4 regions of the Nakamurella alba genome follow, and region 3 is predicted to be linked to each of the others. Evidence: riboswitches for the same ligand, from Rfam matches in the RefSeq annotation. Region 3 holds a riboswitch; each other region holds the start of a gene.
The links. Region 3 has a riboswitch for S-adenosylmethionine ahead of thrC (threonine synthase). Riboswitches for the same ligand answer to the same signal wherever they lie in the genome.

Region 1: it holds a riboswitch for S-adenosylmethionine, as region 3 does, so the genes downstream of both, GIS00_RS00655 (LLM class flavin-dependent oxidoreductase) here and thrC (threonine synthase) in region 3, are expected to answer to the same signal.
Region 2: it holds a riboswitch for S-adenosylmethionine, as region 3 does, so the genes downstream of both, GIS00_RS22100 (LLM class flavin-dependent oxidoreductase) here and thrC (threonine synthase) in region 3, are expected to answer to the same signal.
Region 4: it holds a riboswitch for S-adenosylmethionine, as region 3 does, so the genes downstream of both, GIS00_RS29425 (putative leader peptide) here and thrC (threonine synthase) in region 3, are expected to answer to the same signal.

Annotation. Positions count from the first base shown of each region.
Region 1 covers NZ_WLYK01000001.1:141,403-146,505, reverse strand. The annotation lists gene GIS00_RS00665 (AMP-binding protein) at 1-119, opposite strand, end outside; gene GIS00_RS00660 (NUDIX hydrolase) at 263-1,117, opposite strand; SAM riboswitch class IV at 1,364-1,480, shown strand; gene GIS00_RS00655 (LLM class flavin-dependent oxidoreductase) at 1,758-2,882, shown strand; gene GIS00_RS00650 (ABC transporter substrate-binding protein) at 2,951-4,606, shown strand; gene GIS00_RS00645 (ABC transporter permease) at 4,608-5,103, shown strand, end outside.
Region 2 covers NZ_WLYK01000011.1:13,352-18,454, reverse strand. The annotation lists gene GIS00_RS22105 (M20 family metallopeptidase) at 1-1,344, opposite strand, end outside; SAM riboswitch class IV at 1,472-1,586, shown strand; gene GIS00_RS22100 (LLM class flavin-dependent oxidoreductase) at 1,771-2,964, shown strand; gene GIS00_RS22095 (NtaA/DmoA family FMN-dependent monooxygenase) at 2,980-4,332, shown strand; gene GIS00_RS22090 (pyridoxal-phosphate dependent enzyme) at 4,346-5,103, shown strand, end outside.
Region 3 covers NZ_WLYK01000001.1:965,851-970,953, reverse strand. The annotation lists gene rpsT (30S ribosomal protein S20) at 1-187, shown strand, start outside; gene holA (DNA polymerase III subunit delta) at 380-1,354, opposite strand; gene GIS00_RS04255 (CGNR zinc finger domain-containing protein) at 1,394-1,984, opposite strand; gene GIS00_RS04250 (SRPBCC family protein) at 2,039-2,488, shown strand; SAM riboswitch class I at 2,537-2,677, shown strand; gene thrC (threonine synthase) at 2,691-3,947, shown strand; gene GIS00_RS04240 (glutamyl-tRNA reductase) at 4,118-5,103, opposite strand, start outside.
Region 4 covers NZ_WLYK01000011.1:19,630-24,732, forward strand. The annotation lists gene GIS00_RS22115 (DUF1684 domain-containing protein) at 1-124, shown strand, start outside; gene GIS00_RS22120 (NtaA/DmoA family FMN-dependent monooxygenase) at 178-1,548, opposite strand; gene GIS00_RS22125 (LLM class flavin-dependent oxidoreductase) at 1,545-2,702, opposite strand; gene GIS00_RS29425 (putative leader peptide) at 2,780-2,845, opposite strand; SAM riboswitch class IV at 2,897-3,008, opposite strand; SAM riboswitch class IV at 3,093-3,203, shown strand; gene ssuE (NADPH-dependent FMN reductase) at 3,439-4,587, shown strand; gene GIS00_RS22135 (FAD/NAD(P)-binding protein) at 4,584-5,103, shown strand, end outside.

The DNA.
Region 1 (5,103 bases), 820 kb from region 3:
GAGGTGCGGATGAGCTCGTAGAGCGAATCCGTGCTCCAGTAGCCGGATTCGTAGAACGAGGCGATCTGGTCGTCGGAGTAGCGGTCGCGCAGGGTGGTGGCCGGTGCGGTGGACGTCATCGTCGCGCTCCATTGCTCGGTGATGGGCTCGTCGGACCAACCGTACAATGGTCGGACCGAACTGGCAACGAATCGGACACCTCGATCGCAGCAGCCGGCGCGCGTGCGGAGTGGTGGCCCCATTGGTCCACTCAGCGGACCGATCAGCGGGTCGGCTCGTCCGACCGCCAGGCCGCCGCGCGGTCCACGAGATGCTGCGGAAGGATCAGGTCCAGGCGATCCCCGGCGATCCGCAACTCCGGCAGGACGACCTCGCGAGGCGCAGTGGCAGCGGCCAAGGCGTCCGCCACCGCCCGGTGCTCCCGCAGTTCCAGGGCGATGGAGAGTTGGGGTGGCAGCACCTCGAGCGTGCCGGACGCCGCCCCGGCGAGCAGGTCGTCGCACCGGAACCACCGGAGACCGTCCGACTCGGTGGAGCCGTCCTCGGCCTCCTGCCCCGCGGGCAGTGCCGCGAGGAAGAAGGCATTCCGGTAGCGACGGGACTCGAACTCCGTCGTGATCCAGGTGCTCCACAGCCGAAGTCCGTCGGTGCGGATGCCCAGACTTCGTGCGGCGAGGAAATCGGCGAAGGTGAGCCGGTGCGCCTCCAGATCGCGCCGTGCGGCGGTCCATGTCCGCGCCACCATGGTTCCGCCCGGCGGGCGCGGCTCGGCGAGCAGGATGCCGGTCTCCTCGAACAGCTCCCGGACCGCGCCGGCCACGACCGCCCGAGCGAGATCCCGGTCCGTGCCGAGCGCTTCCGCCCACTCGGTGGGATCACCTGTGAGCCAACGTGTCTCGCCGTCGGCCGGGTCGATCAGCCCACCGGGGAACACCGGCACCCCGCCGGAGGTGGCCATCGCGTGACTGCGCATCAGCATGCACAGCTCGATGCCGTCCTCTCCGTCGCGAAGCAGCACCACGGCCGCGGAGTCCCGCGGTTCCACCGCAGGCAGTCCCGCATCCAGGTACTCGAACGCCCGGCGACGAGCCGCTTCACCCAGCGAACGTAGGTCCATCTCGATCTCCTTGTTGCGGCTGCCCACCCGCGTGGATCGCGTGCAGCTGCCGCCCGCGACCTCACGGCCGGATCATGCCCGACGGAAGTGGCTGAACCGTAGCGCCGCCCGACCACTTCCCGTGGCCGTCCGCGACGACCCGGGCACGGCCCCACCACCCGCTGAACCGGTTCACCATCTGTGGCAGATGTTCTCGTTGATCACCGCCTTGACACCGTCGCCGTCGCGCACCTACTGTCCATCTCAGGTCACGAGTTCCGACATCAAGGCCCCGGCTTGTCGGACGGCAACCCTCGCGCTGCGGTGGGGTGCCCCGGGTGAAGACCAGGTTCCGACGCACACCCGTCGGAGCAAGCGCAGCGTCTCCTCGATGGCGACGCGAGTTCGAACGCGAGGGAGCATCATGCGGCGGAGAGGCGACATGCCTGACGCTGTCCGGCTGACCTTGGCGCACCGGCCGAACACCGTGCGCCAGGGCCGCTGTCGCCGCGCGCACTGATCTCCCCTTTCTCACCGTTCCCGGCCGGGTGCCGTGGGTGCTGCCCTGCACCGACGGACCGTCTGACGTGCTGGCCGCGTCCTGCCCGAGCCGGGCTTCCAGAGACGAAAGCGCGCTTCCGCCATGTCTTCTCAACTTTCCTTGCACTGGTATCTGCCCACCGCCGGTGAATCGACCGCCTTCCTCGAGGGCGGCACGAACGTGCACGTCGACGCCGCGACCCGGCGCTCGGCCCCGTTCCGCCCGCCCAGCCTGTCCTACCTGACCCAGATCGCACTCTCGTTGGAGGAGACCGGGTTCCGCGGGGTGCTGGTACCTACCGGCTCGTACTGCGAGGACCCGTGGGTGGTGTCGTCGAGCCTGCTCGCGGCCACCCGCGACCTGCAGTTCCTGGTGGCGCTCCACCCCAGGACGGCGACCCCGTTCGCCACCGCGCACCGGGCGACCTCGCTGCAGGCGCTCTCCGGCGGACGGGTCAACCTGAACGTGGTCACCGGTGAACCGGGCGCCGAGGCGCTGCGGCACGGCGACCGGGGCGACAAGGCCGACCAGTACGCCCGCACGGACGAGTACCTGGACGTGCTGCACCGGCTGTTCGCCGGCGAGACCGTCACCGTCGCAGGTCACCACCACGACGTCGAGGGTGCGACCTTGCTGTCCGGCTACCGGAGGACCCTGCCACGCCGGCCGGAGGTCTGGTTCGGCGGGTCCTCCGACTTCGCCGTCGGGGTCGCCGGCCGGCACGTCGACGTCTACCTCTCCTGGCTGGAACCACCCGCTCAACTGGCCGGGAAGATCGACCGGCTCCGCGGGGCCGCAGCGGCCAACGGCCGGACATTGCGCTTCGGGATCCGCAGCTGGGTGCTCAGCCGGGAGACCGACGCCGCGGCCGAGCGGGACGCACTGGCCCATCTGGACGGTGTACGCCCGGACCACCTGGCCTCCGCCCGCACCCAGTTGCTGGGCCGGCAGTCGGTCGGCCAGCAGCGTGGCCAGGCGCTGCTCGCAGATGCCGACCCGCACCGCCCGGAGTCGCTGTGGATCGGCGAGAACCTCTGGGGCGGTTTCGGTCTGCTGGCCGGCGGCCCGGCCTTGGGGTTGGTCGGCAGTCATGCGGCCATCGCCGATCGGCTGCTCGAACTGGCCGATCTCGGCATCGACGAGGTCATCCTGTCCGGCTTCCCGAACCTCGAAGAGGCCCGCTGGGTCGGCGAGGGCGTCCTCCCCCAGCTCTCCCGACGCGGCGCGCTCGCCCGCGTCGCCTGATCCGTCCCGCGCCGACCCGACCGGTCATCACCACTGCCGCACGTCACGATCCCCAGAAACGGAAACCCATGCGCCACAGACATCTTCGACTCGTCCTGGCCGGCCTCGCCGTCACCCTGACGGCCGCCGCCTGCGGCGGGAACTCCGCCGCCTCCGACAGCACGCCCGGGACATCCGGGTCCACCGCCGCGGCCGGAACCCCGACGGACGGCGGTTCGCTGACCTGGGGCGTCAGCGTCGAACCGGTCTGCTACAACCCCCAGCGATCGGGCCAGCAGAACTCCTACCCGATCATCCGCAACTACGCGGAGTCGTTGGTGGGCAAGGCCTCCGACGGCAGCTACACGCCGTGGCTCGCGCAGTCCTGGGACATCTCCGGCGACGGGAAGACCTACACCTTCCATCTGCGGGACGGGGTGAAGTTCTCCGACGGCACCCCGCTGACCGCCGAGGCGGTCAAGGAGAACCTGGACTTCATCGTCGCGCCGGAGAGCACCCAGTCCAGCAAGCAGGCCCTGGTCAACTACGTCTCCTCGACCGCGGTGGACGACACGACGCTCGAGGTGGAACTCAAGCAGGCCGATGCCGCGACGCTGGACATCTTCGCGTCGATCGGCACCGCCGTGCTGCTGCCGGCGTCGCTGAAGAAGGACTCGGACCTCTGCACGCCGGATGCCGACCTGATCGGCACCGGCCCGTTCGTCCTGGACGGGTACCAGTCGGGACAGCAGATCTCGTTCAAGAAGAACCCCGACTACGACTGGGCTCCGGGCTACGCACAGCACACCGGGCCGGCCCACCTGGACACGGTCACCTACCGCTTCCTGCCGGAGGCCACCACCCGCACCGGCGCGCTCACCTCGGGTCAGGTCGACCTGATCGAGGGCGTGCAGGTCACCGACACCTCCCTGTTCTCCGGCCAGTCCGGCTACCAGTACCTGACCGGACCGTCCACCGGCACCGCGTTCTCGCTGAACATCAACACGCGGATCGCGCCGGCCGACGACGAGCGGGTGCGGCAGGCGCTGCGGGACGGCTTCGACCTGGACGCCCTGATCCAGAACCAGTACCTGGGCACGGTCAAGCGCGCCTGGTCCTCGATCGGCCCGGACAGCCCCTACTACGACAAGGATCTGGAGAACACCTGGGGCAACGACGTCGATGCGGCGAACAAGCTGCTCGACGAGGCCGGGTGGACCGGTCGGGACGCCGACGGCTACCGCACCAAGGGCGATCAGCAGCTGAAGATCGTCGTCGGCTACCCGCAGCCCTACGTGCGGGACCAGCGGGACGTGCTGCTGCAGGCGATCCAGGCACAGGTCAAGCAGAACATCGGACTCAACCTGGACGTGCAGATCATCACCGCGGCGGCGTTCACCGACGAGACCGCCAATGGAACCTGGTCCGTGTACCCGAACACGCTGCCGACCGCTGATCCGTCGCTGATGTTCCAGAGCCTCTTCAGCAGCAACGGTTTCCTTTACGTCGGTGCCGACAAGTCGCTGGTGCTCGACGATCTGGTGGCCGAGAGCCGGGCGGGCAGCGACCAGGCGAGCCGCAAGGCCGCCCTGGACCGGATCCAGCAGACCGTGGTGGACGACGCCCGATACATCCCGCTGTACACGCCGGTCTACACCGTCGCGGCCACGGACAAGATCCACGGCATCGCCTTCGAACCGCAGCTGAACTCGCCGGCCTCGTCGTACGACATCTGGAAGAGCTGACATGACCGACCAGCTGGAGCGTGCGGCGGCGACCGCGGGGACCACCCCGGTCGCCGCCGGGCGGCGGGGCATCTTCCCGTGGGGACGGATCCTGCGGCGGCTCGGCACCGGGATCCTGGTGCTCTGGGCGGCCGTCACGGCGGCCTTCTTCGTGCTGCGGGCGATCCCGGGATCGATCGCCGACATCCTCGCCGGCGACCAGAACTACCCCGGTCTGAAGGAGGCGATCAACGCCGAATGGGGGCTGGCCGATCCGGTCTGGCTGCAGTACCTGCAGTACCTGGGGCGGTTGGTCACCGGCGACCTGGGTACTTCGTACGTCCAGCGTCGCCCCGTCGGCGACATCATCGCCGGCGAAGTGTGGTCGACCGTCGAACTGGCCCTGGCGGCGTTGCTGCTGGGAGTCGTGCTGGCGGTCGCGCTGTCGGTGTTCTCGCTGCGCCGCGGCCGGGTCGCCCGGGCCCTCATCTCCACCGTCGAGCTGGTCTTCACCTCCG
Region 2 (5,103 bases), on a different contig from region 3:
CACCGCGCCGCCGGCGTCGACGAAGTCCCGGCCGACGGCGGATCGCAGGGCGGGATCGGACAGGTAGTCGAGTGCGGTCAGTGCGAGGCCGATCGCGCCGTGGACCGCCGCTGCGTCGCCGGCGGCGGATCCCGCCGCCGCCTCGAACTCGCGGGTGTGCAGGGCAACCTCCGGCGGGCTGACCGCGATCATCGGGTGGATGCCGGGGATCCGGACGCTGACGTTGCCGAAATCTGTGGATGCGGCGAGGATCTCCGGCACCACGCCACCCGCCAGGGCGGTCCGGCCGAGCGCTTCCTGGTGCACCGCCCAGCGGGCGGCCAGCGGGCCGTTCGTCCGGACCGGCAGGCTGAACGGCACCGGGTCCCAGGTGAGTTCGGCGCGGGTGCCGGTGGCCAGCGCGATACCGCGGGCGATGTCCTCGAGCCGCTCGGAGAGGTCCTTCAGGGTGGCCGGATCGGCGGAGCGCACGTAGTACTCCACCGTGGCCCGCTCCGGCACGACACTGGGCCGGTCGCCGCCCTCGAGCACGATGCCGTGCACCCGGTCGCTGGGCGGGATGTGTTGCCGCAGCAGCCCGATCGCCTGGTAGTTCAGCACCACCGCATCCAGTGCGTTGCGCCCCAGGAACGGGCTCGCCGACGCGTGCGCGGCGGTCCCGTGGTAGGTCACCCGCAGCTGGCGGCGGCCCAGGAACGGGTGGTCGACCACGTCGTACCCGAAGCCGTGCACCATGATTGCGGCGTCCACCGCGTCGAAGAATCCGGTGCGGGCCAGGATCTCCTTGCCGGAGTTGCCCTCCTCCGCGGGTGTGCCCAGCAGCAGCACACGCCCGGGCAGACGCAGCCCGGCGGCGACCGCCCGGTGCAACCCGAGGAACGCACCGACCGCGGCAGCGGCGATCAGGTTGTGACCGCAGGCGTGGCCGATCTGCGGAAGCGCGTCGTACTCGGCCAGGATCGCGACGGTGGGCCCGCGATCCGGGTCCGGTGCGCCGTCGTCGGGACCCTCGGCGGTCAGGCCGGCCCGGAAGGCGGTGTCCAGGTCGTGCCATCCGACGGCGGCGGGGATGCCGTGCCGTCCGAGCAGGGCCGTGATGATGGCCACCGAGCGGTGCTCCCGGAACGCCTCCTCGGGATGCGCATGGATCTCCCGGCCCAGTGCCACGATCTCTTCCCGACCCGACTCCGTCGCGGCTCGCACGGCCTCCACCGTTGCGGCTCCGGCCCCGGCGAACGGGGAATCCAGTGGCGTGAACGCTGCCCGCTTGCGGTCCGTCGTGCGACCCAGCGCATCCAGGAAGGCGGTGCTGATCGGACGCGGTCCCCCGGTGCCGTCCGTCATTGCGGGACCGGGAGAGTGTTCGGCGCCTGGAAGCACATACCTGGCAACCTATCTCATAGTGACAGGGTGAACCGATTCACTCCTCGGATGCTTGCACGGGCCCGGTACAGGTCCTACTGTCGGGGTAGGTGACGAGTTCCAGCCACTGGCCCGGCAGGCTGGACGGCAACCCTTCGACTCGATGGGGTGCCCCGGGATCACACCTGGCACGGCGTCGGAGCGATGCCGGGCAAGCGACGTCGACGGAAGGACCCGAACCGTGTCCGGTTCGCTGGAGATGACCACCCTGCACGCGGTGCTGCGCCGCGAGATCGACCTCTGCGTCACCGCCGGCGCGCTCTGTCGCTCCTGACATCCCCAGCCACCAGCCCGGCCGGGGCGACCTGTCGTCGCCGCGCGGCCGGGATCACCGACCCCGGAGGTCTCATGTCCACCCATATCCACCTCGGCCTCGCCCTCGACGGCGCCGGTTGGCATCCCGCCGCGTGGCGTGAGCCGACATCACGTCCGGCAGAACTTTTCTCGGCCGGCTACTGGACGGATCTCATCTCCACCGCGGAACGCGGAACGCTGGATCTGGTCACCATCGAGGACTCACTGACCCTGCAGTACGACCGGGTCGACCGGGAGGACGACCGGACCGACGTGGTGCGCGGCCGGCTGGACGCCCTGCTCATCGCGGCCCGCGTCGCGCCGGTCACCCGGCACATCGGCCTGGTGCCGGTGGTGACCACCACGCACACCGAGCCGTTCCACGTCTCCAAGGCCCTCGCCACCCTCGACCACACCTCCCGGGGCCGGGCGGGATGGCAGGTGCGCACCGGCGGTTTCGGCCGTGAGGCCGCCCAGTTCGGCCGTCGGGAGATCCCGGCGCTGGACCTGGAGGCACTGGAGCCCGGCGAGCTGCCCGCCTTCCTGGTCGACCTGTTCGACGAGGCCGGCGAGGCCATCGACGTGGTCCGCCGGTTGTGGGACAGCTGGGAGGACGACGCCGAGATCCGCGATGTCGAGCACCGCCGCTTCATCGACCGCGAGAAGGTGCACCACATCGATTTCGTGGGCAGCGGGTTCAGCGTCCGGGGACCGTCGATCACCCCCCGGTCGCCGCAGGGCCAGCCGGTGATCAGCCTGCTGGCGCACCGGCGCGTGCCCTACCTGCTGGCCGCGGCGCACGCGGACCTGGTGTTCGTCACCCCGACCGACGACGAGCGCGCCCGCGGGATCCTCGCCGAGGTCGGCGACGCGGTCGTGCAGGCCCGGCAGTCGCCCGAGCCGCTGCAGGTCTGGGCGGACGTAGTGGTGTTCCTCGACGGTCCGGACGAGTCGGGTGCGGACCGGCTGCGGCGCCTGGACGGCCGCGTACCACTGGAGACCGAGACGCTGGTGTTCGCCGGGTCGGCCGCCGACCTGGCCGACCGGTTGCAGAGCTGGAACACACTGGGATATCACGGATTCCGACTTCGACCCGGCGTCGCCACCGATGACGTCCCGCGGATCGCGGACGATCTGGTGCCCGAGCTGCGTCGCCGCGGGCAGCACCGCGAGACCTACCCCGACACCAATCTGCGCGGGCTGATCGGCCTGCCCACCTCCGTGCCCAACCGGTACGCCACCGCCTGACAAGGACCACTGACGATGAGCACACGCAAGCAGATCATCCTGGGCGCCTACCTGGGCGGCGTCAACCACCACACCGCGTGGTGGGACGAGCGGGCCGGCAGCCAGATCGACTTCAGCACCTTCGAGCACACCGCACGCACCGCCGAGCGCGGCAAGTTCGACTTCTTCTTCCTGGCCGAGGGTCTCGCGCTGCGGGAGCGGGCGGGCCAGGTCTTCGACCAGGACATCGTCGGCCGCCCGGACACCCTGCCGGTGCTGGCGTCGATCGCCGCGGTCACCACCCACCTCGGTCTGGCCGGCACCATCAACGCCACCTTCAACGAGCCGTACGAGCTCGCCCGGCAGTTCGCGTCGCTGGACCACCTCTCCGGCGGGCGGGCGGCCTGGAACGTGGTCACCTCGTTCGACGCGTTCACCGGCCAGAACTTCCGGCGCGGCGGGTTCCTGGACCGTGCGCAGCGGTACGAACGGGCCGAGGAGTTCATCGCCACCGTGCGGGAGCTCTGGGACTCCTGGGACGAGGGCGACCTGGTCGCGGACAAGGAGACCGGTACGTTCCTGCGCCGGTCCGACGCCGGCAGCTTCCGGCACGCCGGCCCGCAGTTCGACATCCACGGCCGGTTCACCGTCCCGCGCAGCCCGCAGGGCCGGCCGGTGCTGCTGCAGGCCGGGGTGTCACCGCAGGGTCGCGACTTCGCGGCGGCCAACGCCGACGCGATCTTCTCGCCCTACGGCCAGTTGCCGGAGGCGGCCGACTTCTACCGGGACGTCAAGGCCCGAGTGGTCGCCGCCGGCCGGAGCGCGGACGATGTCAAGATCCTGCCGTCGGCCGGCTTCGTCATCGGCGACACCGCGGCGGAGGCCCGGGAGAAGTACGAGGAGGTGCGCCGCGGTCAGGTCACCGGGCAGACGGCGTTGATCCTCCTGGAGCAGGTCTGGAACCGGGACCTGTCCGCCTACGACCCGGAAGGCCCGCTGCCGGACGTGGAGCCGGACGCGGACGCCCCACAGATCATCCAGGGCAAGGCCTTCACCTTCCAGGATCGCTTCGAGACCGTCGCGAAGTGGCGGCAGGTGGCCGAGACGAAGAACCTGAACCTCCGCGAGCTGGTCATCGATCAGTTCGAGCGCGGTCCGTTCGTCGGTACCGCCTCCGAGATCGCGGCCCAGATTGATGATTTCGTGCAGAACGACGGTTCGGATGGGTTGATCATCGGGTCGCACCTGGTGCCGTGGGGCCTCGACGACTTCGTCGATCAGGTGGTGCCCTTGCTGCAGGAGCGCGGTTCGCTCCGTGCGGACTACACCGGCTCCACCCTCCGGAACAACCTGGGACTGCCCGCGGTGCGGTCCACCGAGTTGGTCTGAGGCGGTCGGGTAGATGACCCGGTACGGGTCCGTGCTGGACACCATCGGCCGCACCCCGCTGATCCGGCTCCGGCGGGTGACCGAGGGGATCGACGCCGAGGTGTACCTCAAGGCCGAGCAGTTCAACCCGGGCACGTCGGTCAAGGACCGGACGGCGCTGTGGCTGGTCGACGACGCCGTGCGGTCCGGTGCGCTGGGCCCCGGTGGCACCATCGTCGAAGCAACCTCCGGCAACACCGGTATCGGCCTCGCCCAGGTGGCCGCCGCCCGCGGCTACCGGCTCGTCGCCGTCATCTCCGACCGGATCTCGGTCGAGAAACGGCTCACCCTGCTCGCCTACGGGGCCGAGGTGGTGTTCGGCACCGCGGGTGTGCCCCGGGAGGATCCGACCTCCGTGCACTCGACCGCGGTGCGACTGGCCGCGGAGATCCCCGGCGCGTGGCGCGCGGACCAGTACGACAATCCGGCCAACCCGCGGGCGCACCGTGAGCGCACCGGACCCGAGATCTGGGACGACACCGAGGGCAGGGTCACGCATTTCGTCGCCGGCATCGGGACCGGCGGTACCATCACCGGCGCCGGCGGGTACCTGCGGGAGGTCTCCGGCGGGACGGTCACGGTGATCGGGGCCGATCCGGTCAGCTCCTCCTACGGCGGTGGCGACGGGAGCCCGTTCCTGGTCGAGGCGTCCGGCCACTACCGCCATCCGGACACCGCGGAGGATGTCTGGCCGCTGTCGTACGACACCGGCGTGGTGGACCGGATCGAGCG
Region 3 (5,103 bases):
GTCGGCGCTGAAGACCGCCGTCCGGCGCGTCCGCACCGCCATCGAGGCCGGCGACAAGGAAGCCGCCACCACGCAGCTCGTGGTCGCCTCCCGCAGCCTCGACAAGGCCGTGTCGAAGGGCGTCATCCACGCCAACCAGGCCGCGAACCGCAAGTCGGCGCTGGCCCAGCAGGTCAACGCGCTCTGACCCGGTCGGTCCGGATTCGCCCCGGACCACCGACGGTCGCGAACGGCGTCATCCCCTCGCGGGGGTGGCGCCGTTTCTGCGTTCGCGCCGGTCCGTCGCGCCGATCCTGCAGACACCGTCGAGAGCCGGGACCATCGATGACCGACCCGATGCCGGGCCGGTGACTCACCCGGCCACCGCCGGCGGGCAGGGTCAGCTCAGCCGACGCGCCCGGCCGACCGCGATCACGGCCTTCTCCAGCGCGTAGTCCGGGTCGGCGGCGGCACCTTTCACCTCGGCGTTGACCACTGCGACCGCGGCCGTACCGGCGGCGAGCCCCGCCTCGGACCAGCCACGGGCCACACCTTTGGCCTTGTCGATCTTCCAGGGCGGCATGCCCAGCTGACCGGCGAGCTGGTAGGAGTTCCCACTGCGGACCCCGGCCACCTTCGCCACCGTCCGCACGCCGTCGGCGAGCGCGTCGGCGATCAGCACGTGCGCCACCCCGACGTCCAGGGCCCAGCGCAGCGCCTCCAGCGCCGCCGGGATGTCACCCGCCATCACCAGATCCGCGATCGCGAATCCGGAGACCTCGGCACGCCCGTGGTGGTAGCGGCGGACGGCGGCCTCGTCGACCATCCCGCCGGTGTCGGCGACCAGCTGGCCAGCGGCGGCGGCGAGCTCGCGCAGGTCGGAGCCGACCGCGTCCACCAGCGCGGCCACCGCGTCCGGGGACGTGGTGCCGCCGGCGGACCGGATCTCGTTGCGCACGAAGTCGATCCGCTCCGCGGGACGGGTGACCTTCTCGCAGGTCAGCACAGCGGCGCCGGCCTTGCGAAGACCGTCGGCGAGCGGCTTGTTGCGGGCCCCGCCGGCGTGCTGGACCAGCAGCACCACCCCGTCCACCTGATCGGTGGTGTAGCGCAGCAGTTCTGCGGCGGTCTCCTTCGAGACCTCGTGCGCGCCACGGACGATCACCACGCGTGGCTCGGCGAACAGGCTGGGCGCCACCAGGTCCGCGAACTCGGCCGGGCTCAGCCCGGCACCGGTCGCGTCGCGGCGCTCGACCTCGGGATCGACGGCACGCGCGGCCGCCATGGTCCGGCTGACCGCACGGTCCACGAGCAACCCTTCGTCGCCCGTCACCAGGACGAGCGGGGGCGGTGGTGTGGGGGTCGCCGTCGGCACGTCGCCATCCTGCCAGTCGTCGCCGACAGCCCCGATCCGTCAGGCACTGTCCTCGCGACCGCGCTGCCGGGAGGCCCGGACCTTGGACCGGTTCCCGCACCGCTGCATCGAGCACCAGCGCCGCGCGCCGGTCCGGGAGGTGTCCACGAACACCAGGGCGCAGTCGTCCGCCGCGCACTCGCGGATCCGGTCGGCCAGCGGCCCGCCGAGCACCCGGACGGCGTCCCTGGCCACGTCGGCCACGACCTGGGCGCCGGTGGCCGGCTGCTGCCAGAGCGATCGTTCGGCGCCGTCCAGTACCGGGGCGAGTGGCGGCACGGCCGCGGCCGCGTTGATCGTCGCGAGGTCCGCGTCGGGGATCCGGCCGCCGGCCATGCGCGCCCGGAAGGCCCGCCACAGCGCATCGCGCAGGGCCCGCGCCCCGGCGAGTGCGGTGCCGTCGACGGCGACCGGCGCAACGGCCAGCGAGCACCGGCCGGCCCAGTCGGCGAGGTCCTGCGGAGTGCGGAGGGTGTCCCACACCGCCAGCTCGTCCGGGCCTCCGAGCAGCAGGAACTCCGCGGAGAGCGCTCCAGGATCGAAGGTCCAGACCGCCCCGTCGGACGACCGCATCGTTGACAGACCGTGCATGTAACCACTATACCGGTTACATCGAAGCAGCACCGACGAGCGAAGGAGACGACCATGGACAGCCTCGGACAGACGCCGACGGACACCACCGGACTCACCCGCGACGCGGGCTGGGAGATCGGGGTGCGCAGCACCGTGCCGTACCCGGCAGCGGTGGTGTGGGAGCTCCTCACCTCGACGGACGGCCTGGCCCTGTGGCTGGGCACACCCGTCGACGGAGCACTGCCGACCGATCGTGGCGAAGGGTTCGTGCTGGACGGCGGCGCAAGCGGCGAGATCCGCTCCTACCACCCGGGATACCGGATCCGGCTGACCCTGCAGGACGCCGGCGGACCGGACTCGACGATCCAGCTGACCCTGGACGACCGGGACGACCGCACCGGCATCGGGTTCCACCAGGAGCGCCTCCCCGACGCCGCCGCCCGCGACCGGCAGCGCACGCACTGGAAGCACGTCACCGACCAGATCGCCACCGCTCTCGACACCACCACGAGCGCCGACTAGTCCAACGGCACCGAGTGCCCATGTAGGATCAGCCGCACAACCGAATACACCTCATCCAGAGGGGCAGAGGGATACGGCCCGTTGAAGCCCCGGCAACCGCGTCGGATGATCGCGTTCTTCGAGCTCAGCTCGCGAGGCCATCGACCGAAGGTGCCAATTCCGTCCCGTCACGAACGGGGAAGATGAGCAGAGAGGCCTCGTCATGACTGCTGTCCTGTCCGGTACCGATCTCGGTGCCGCCGTCGCCCTGTCCTGTCGCGAGTGCGGCGCACGGGTCGAACTCGGACCCAGCTACGCCTGTACCGAGTGCTTCGGGCCGCTCGAGGTCGCGTACGAGTTCCGGCTCCGGGGCGACGAGCTGCGCGCGGCCATCGAGGCGGGCCCGCAGAACATCTGGCGTTACGCGCCGCTGCTGCCGGTGCCCTCGCACGTGGCCTCGACGCCGAACATCAACCCGGGCGCGACGAAGCTGGTGAAGGCCGAGAACCTCGGCCGGGAACTGGGTCTGCGCAACCTGTGGGTGAAGGACGACTCCGGCAACCCGACGCACTCGTTCAAGGACCGCGTCGTCGCGGTGGCGCTGGCCGCCGCCCGCGAGCTCGGTTTCAAGGTGCTGGCCTGCCCGTCCACCGGCAACCTGGCGAACGCCGTGGCCGCGGCGGCCGCGCGGGCCGGCATCCGGTCGGTGGTGTTCATCCCGTCGAACCTCGAGCAGCAGAAGATCCTGACCACCGCCGCGTACGGCGGCACGCTCATCGCCGTCGACGGCAACTACGACGACATCAACCGCCTGGCAGGGCAGATCGCCGCCGAGCAGGAGGACTGGGCGTTCGTCAACGTCAACGTCCGGCCGTTCTACGCCGAGGGGTCGAAGACCCTGGCCTACGAGGTGGCCGAATCGCTGGGCTGGCGGATCCCGCAGCAGGTCGTCATCCCGATCGCCTCCGGGTCGCAGCTCACCAAGGTGGACAAGGGTTTCACCGAGCTCGCCGCCCTCGGCCTGGTCGACGACACCCCGTACAAGATCTTCGGCGCCCAGGCCACCGGCTGCTCGCCGGTCTCGCAGGCGTACAAGGCCGGCCAGGACTTCGTGCAGCCGGTCCGGCCGGACACCATCGCGAAGTCGCTGGCGATCGGCAACCCGGCCGACGGCCCCTACGTCCTGGACGTGGTGAACCGGACCGGCGGTGCCGTCGAGGACGTCACTGACGAGGAGGTCGTCGAGGGCATCCAGCTGCTCGCCCGGACCGAGGGCATCTTCGCCGAGACCGCCGGTGGCGTCACGGTGGCCGTGCTCCGCAAGCTGCTGGCCACCGGCAAGCTGGACCCCGATGCCGAGACCGTCATCTTCAACACCGGCGACGGACTGAAGACCCTGGACGCGATCGCCGACAAGGTCGGCCCGACCGCCACCATCAAGCCGACCCTGGACGCGTTCGAGGCCACCGGCCTGGCGTGATGCGCGGCTGACACACGAAGTCTGAGAAACGAAAGAGCGGGCCCGGTCGGAGTTCTCCGACCGGGCCCGCTGCGTTGTCCGGTGCCTCTACGTTGTCCGGTGCCGCTGTGTTGTTCGGTGCCGCTCAGTTGTCCGGTGCCGCAACCATGGGCCCGATGACGCCCGGGCGGTCAGCTGTGCTGGTCGGACCCGTCTGGCAGCCGGATCCCGAAGAGGGTGTGCAGCGCCTGCACGTAGTCCTGGCCGCTGCCGGTGCGGGCCAGCTCGCGGGCCCGCAGGGTCGGCGTGTGCAGCAGTGACTGGGTCACCCGGTGCATGGCCAGCTCGACATCGGCGGCCAGGTCGTCGGACAGGTCCCCGTACTTCGACCGGAACCGGCCCATCTCCTTCTGCACGGCGGACGAGACGTGCTCGCGCAGCGCGACGACGGCCGGGTCCAGTGTGCGGACCGCTTGGTCCTCCTCGAAGCGGGCGACCGCGTCGATGACGATGTCCTGCGCGGCGACCACGGTGTCGTGGTGCTCCGGCGCCACCCCTTCGGCCACGGTGTGCAGGTCGGTGACGTCGACGCCGTCCATCCCGCGGACCCCCGGACCGAGATCCGAGTGCAGCGCGAGATCCAGGACGCGGAGCCGGCTCTCGCGCAGCGCGACGGCCTCGGCCACCACCTCGTCGGACAGGCTGCGGCGACCGGTCCCGCTGCAGCCGATCACCAGGTCGACGGTCGCGACCGCCTTGACCAGGCCGTCGGCGTCGATCGCGGTGGCGTGGTGGGTCGCGGCGAAGGCCTCGGCGCGGCCGCTCGGCGAGTGCACCAGGAACTCGGCGCAGCCGCGGGCCCGCAGCGCGGTGGCGACCACCCGGGCGTAGGCGCCGGTGCCGACGATCAGTGCGGATGCCGGCACCGATCCGTCGGCCAGGGCCAGGTCCAGCGCGACGGAGGCGACGGACCGGCCGGCACCGCCGAGCGAGGTCGCGGAGGCGACCTTCTTGGCCGTGCGGGAGGCCTTCTGGAACAGCGAGTTGAGAACGGTGGTGGCGGCGCCGGCGGCCTGCGACTCGGCCAGCGCCCGGGACACCTGCCCGGAGATCTCCGCCTCCCCGACGACCATCGAGTCCAGCCCGGCGGCGACGGTGAAGAGGTGGGCCGCGACCG
Region 4 (5,103 bases), on a different contig from region 3:
CAACCGGGCGTCCAATCTGCCCTGCGCCTACACCGATCTCGCGACCTGCCCGCTGCCGCCGGCGGGGAACCGGCTGCCGGTGGCGATCGAGGCCGGGCACAGGATCCCGTACGAGAGGTCCTGAGCCCGGCCCCGGCGGTCCCAGGACACCCGGCGGTCCTAGGACACCGGTCGCTCCTACGACACCAGGCTCGCGCCCTCGGACCGCTGCGGCACCGAGATGCCCAGGTGGTCTCGGAGGGTCGTGCCCTCGTACTCGGTCCGGTAGACGCCACGTTCCTGCAGCAGCGGCACGACGGTGTCCGCGAACTCGGCGAGCCCGCCCGGCACCAGGTGCGGGACCAGGATGAACCCGTCGGAGGCATCGGCCTGGACGTAGGAGTCGATGGTCTCGGCCACCGACTCCGGGGTGCCGATGAAGTTCTGCCGGGAGCTGGTCTCGATGACCGTCTCCCGCAACGACAGGCCTTTCGCCTCGGCGAGCGCCCGCCACTGCCGGGAGACCTCGATCGGATCCCGGTTCATCCGCACGCTCGCCCGGCCCTTGGCCAGGGTGTTCTCGCCCGGCACCGGGTCGAACTCGGGCAGCGGTCCGTCCGGGTCGCGGTCGCTGAGGTCGACGTTCCACAGCTGCTCGGCCAGCCGCAGTGCGCTCTGCCCGCTGACCTGCTGGCTCCGCACGTGCCGTGCGAGATCCTGCGCCTCGCTCTCGGTCTCGCCGATGGTGAAGGTGGCCGCCGGCAGCACCAGCAGGTCCGCGTGGGCGCGGCCGTACTTCGCCAGGCGGCCCTTGACGTCGGAGTAGAAGGCCTGCCCGGCCTCGAGGGTGCCGTGCCGGGAGAAGATGGCATCGGCGGAGGCGGCGGCGAACTCGCGGCCCGCATCGGAGTCACCGGCCTGGAAGATCACCGGGCGGCCCTGCGGGGAGCGTGGGACGTCGAAGTGTCCGTCGATGTCGAAGAAGTCGTCGTGGATCGAGAACTCACCCGCCCGGTCGTCGGCCAGGAACCGGCCGGCCGCTGCGTCGGCCACCACGGCGCCGTCCGGCCACGAGTCGAACAGGCGCTGGGTGGCGTGCAGGAACGACTCCGCCCGCGCGTAGCGGTCACCTTCCGCGAGATAGCCACCACGGCGGAAGTTCTCGCCGGTGAAGGCATCCCAGGAGGTCACCACGTTCCACGCGGCGCGACCGTCGGAGAGATGATCGAGAGTGGCGAACTGCCGTGCCACCTCGAACGGTTCGTTGAAGGTGGAGTTGATGGTGCCGGTCAGGCCGATCCGCTCGGTGACCGCGGCCAGCGCGGACAGGATGGTGAAGGTGTCCGGCCGGCCCACCACGTCCAGGTCGTAGATCTTCCCGTTCTGCTCCCGCAGCCGCAGACCCTCGGCCAGGAAGAGGAAGTCGAACTTGGCCTGTTCGGCGATCTGGGCGAACCTGACGAAGGAGTCGAACTCGATCTGGCTGCCCGACTGGGGATCGCTCCAGACCGTCGTGTTGTTGACTCCGGGGAAGTGCGCGGCCAGGTGGACCTGCTTGCGGGGGGTCATGCGAGGGCTCCGATGTCCGAAGAGACTGCTGCGTAACGGTTGGGGGCGACCGGGAGGTCGAGGCGGTCGCGGAGCGACTCGCTGAGGTACTCGGTCTCGCGCAGGCCGAGTCGGCGCAGTTCCGGTACCAGGGCGTGCACGATCACCTCGAGATCGGTCGGCAGGACGCCCGGCCACAGCCGGACGCCGTCGTAACCGGCCTGCTGCCGGTGCACCAGCAGGGCGGCGAGATCCGTTGGAGAGCCGGAGAACACGGCCGTACCGGTCGCGGCGGATGCGCCGTGCCGGTCGTCCAGCTCGGCGAGTCGGTCGGCGCCGGTGGTGTCCCGGTCGTCGAGGAACACCACCAGATCGGTGAGCCGGCGCTGCGCGGCGCCGCCGGTGGCGGCACGCAACCCGTCCAGTTCGGCGAGCGCCGTGGCGGCATCCGGGTCCGCGAGCGGATCGGTGAGAATCGCCACATCGGCCTGTGCGGCGGCGACACCGATGGCACCGTCGCCGGCTTCGCGGCCGGCAGCGACCACCACCACCGGTTGGCCCTGCGGCGGCCGCGGCGTGATGGAGGGTCCGCGCACGGAGAAGTACGGCCCGGCGAAGTCGACGTAGTGCAGCTTGTCGATGTCCACGAACCGCCCGGTCGCCACGTCCCGGATCTCGGCGTCGTCCTCCCAGCTGTCCCAGAGCCGGCGCACCACCTCGACCCAGTCGGCGGCCTCCGCCCAGGCGTCGGCGGGAGGCAGCGGCGCGCGCCGGCCGACCAGGGCGTAGTCCTGGTCGGCGATCGAGATCTGCGGCAGCACACCGGCTCTGCCGCTGGAGACGTAGTCCAGGGTGGCGATCGCCTTGGACAGGTGGAACGGCTCGGTCTGCGAGGTCACGGCGGCGGGCACGATGCCGATGCGGCCGGTGGACGGAGCGATCCGGGCCGCCAGCAGTGTGGCGTCCAGGCGCAGTCCGACCTCGGACGGCCGCTGCGGATCGCGGCCGAAACCGTCCTCCAGCGTGACGAAGTCGAGGTGCGCACGCTCCGCCGACAGCACCAGATCGGTCCAGTAGCGGGCCGAGGTCAGCTCACCGGGGCGGGCAGCGGGGGAGCGCCAGGCTCCGGGGTGGGCGCCGGCACCGGTCAGCGCGACGGACAGGAAGAACGTCATGGAGAGGCTTTCTCATCGGGGCGCTGCATCCGGGTGCGCGTGAACCCGGAAGCAGCGGAGGGAGTGGCCGGATGCGGTCAGGCCGGACAGAGTGCGCTGTGCACTCGCTGCAGGTCGATGTGCCGACGGCTCACCAGGAGCATCGGGGTCACGGAAGTCCGCACGGCGTGCTCCTCCTCGTGGTGGGCGTCGCCACCTGCTGGTTGCCCCGGCACGGTGCCGGGACCTGGTGTTCACCTGGGGCACCCCACAGCATGCGAGGGTTGCCGGTCAGCACGCCAGGGCCTGTCGCTGACACTCATCACCTGCGGGCAGGGTACACAGGTCGGCCGAGGACCGGGGCCGGGAGCCTGCTTGACCCTTGTCGGGCAGCTGGTTACCGTGAGGGAAGGTCATGAGTTCCAGCGCGAAGCTCCGGCTCGCTGGGCGGCAACCCTCCTCCGCGGTGGGGTGCTCCGGATGAGGACCTGGCCCTCCCGATCGGGACGGCAAGTGCGGAGTCACGTCGCAGCGACGGCTCCCGGGCAGGGAAGGACGACCGACGTGCACGCACCCTCGGGTAATCGTCCCTTCCTGCGTCGGCACATCGATCTGCTGCGCACCAGCAGCGATCTCTGTCGTTCCTGACCCGGTCCGGGCGGTCCGTCCCGACCTCCCGGCGTCCCCTCGTCAGCACCCGTCAGCGATCCGGCCGCAGCACGTGGCACGGATCGACCGCATTCCAGAAGGACCCGTCATGGCCACCGTCGTCGCGATCTCCGGCAGCCCGTCACCCACTTCCACCTCGCAGGCCCTGCTGCGGCACGTCGAACTCCGGCTCGAGGTCGCCGGGCACACCGTGGTCACGATCCACCCCCGGGACCTGCCCGCCGACGCCCTGCTGGCCGGCGACAGCAGCGATCCGCAGATCGCGGCCGCGGTCGCGGCCGTCGCGTCCGCCGACGGCATCGTGGTCTCCACCCCGGTGTTCAAGGCGTCCTTCTCCGGACTGCTGAAGACCTTCCTCGACCTGTTGCCGCAGTTCGCCCTGGCCGGTCGCCCGGTGCTCCCGCTGGTCACCGGTGGTTCGCCGGCGCACGTGCTGGTTCTGGACTACGCCCTGCGGCCGGTGCTGCAGTCGATGGGCGCCGCGCCCGTGGCCGCCGGTTGGTTCGTGTCGTCGGCGCAGCTGCGGCGGTACGAGGACGGCGGTCTCGTGCTGGACCCGGCCGCCGCCGGACCGGTGGCGGACGTCACCGACGGCTTCCTGGCCCTGTTGGACGGCCGTCCGGCGCCCGCGCTGCCGGCACCCCGGGTCGACCGGGCGCGGGTCTCGCCGGTTGCCGGCGCCGCCGATCTGCGGGTGCTGCTGGTCGGGCCGGACGACCCGAGGCTGGCCGGCCTGCTCGCCGACCTGAAGGTCGAGTACATCACTCGGTACGCCGCGTACACCCCGGAGACCACGCTGGTCGAGGTGCCGCCGGCCGACTTCGTCCGCCCCCGCGGCACTTTCGTGCTCCTGGCCGAGGGCGACGAGATCATCGCCGGCGGGGCGATCCGGCGGTACGACCCGCGGACCGCGGAGGTGAAGCGGGTCTGGACCTCGCTGAAGCACCGGCGGCGTGGCCTGGCCGTCCGGTTGATGGCCCAGCTGGAGAAGGCGGCGGCCGACCTGGGCTACGAGCGTGTGCATCTGACCACCGGGCCCCGCCAGCCGGAGGCGAAGGAGCTGTACCTGGCCGCGGACTACCTGCCGCGGTTCGACCTGGACGCGGAGCCGGAGTCCGTCGGTGCGCACGCGTTCGGCAAGGAGCTCGTCCCCGGCGCCGGACTGGTCGCCTGGCCGCCGGTCCCCGGCACGGATCCGCATGCCGCGCAGCCGGTGCCGGTCGGTGCGGCGCGGTGACCGTGTCGCCGGAGGCGAGTGCGTCGATCGTCTTCGTCGGTGGTGGGCCGCGCACGGTCTCGGTGCTGGAGCGGTTGGCCGCCAACCTGCCCGGGTTCCCGGGACGACCGATGATCCTGCACGTCGTCGATCCGCACCCGGCGGGCGGCGGACGGATCTGGCGGCAGCACCAGTCGCCGCTGCTCTGGATGAACTCGATCACCCGGGACGTCACGATGTTCACCGACTCCTCGGTGTCGATGCAGGGGCCGGTGGTCCCAGGGCCGTCGCTCGCCGAGTGGATACCCGGATTCGGCCGTGAGTTCGTCGGTGAGCGAACGGATCTCGGCCCGGACGACTTCGCCGGGCGGGACGTGCAGTCGCAGTACCTCGGCTGGGTGCACCGTGGCGTGATCGCCGGGCTGCCGGGCGACGTCCGGGTCGTCGAGCACCTGACCTCCGCGGTCTCGGTGACCGACCGGTCCGGTGCGCAGGAGGTGGCGCTCGCCGACGGGACCGTCCTTCGGGCCGACATCG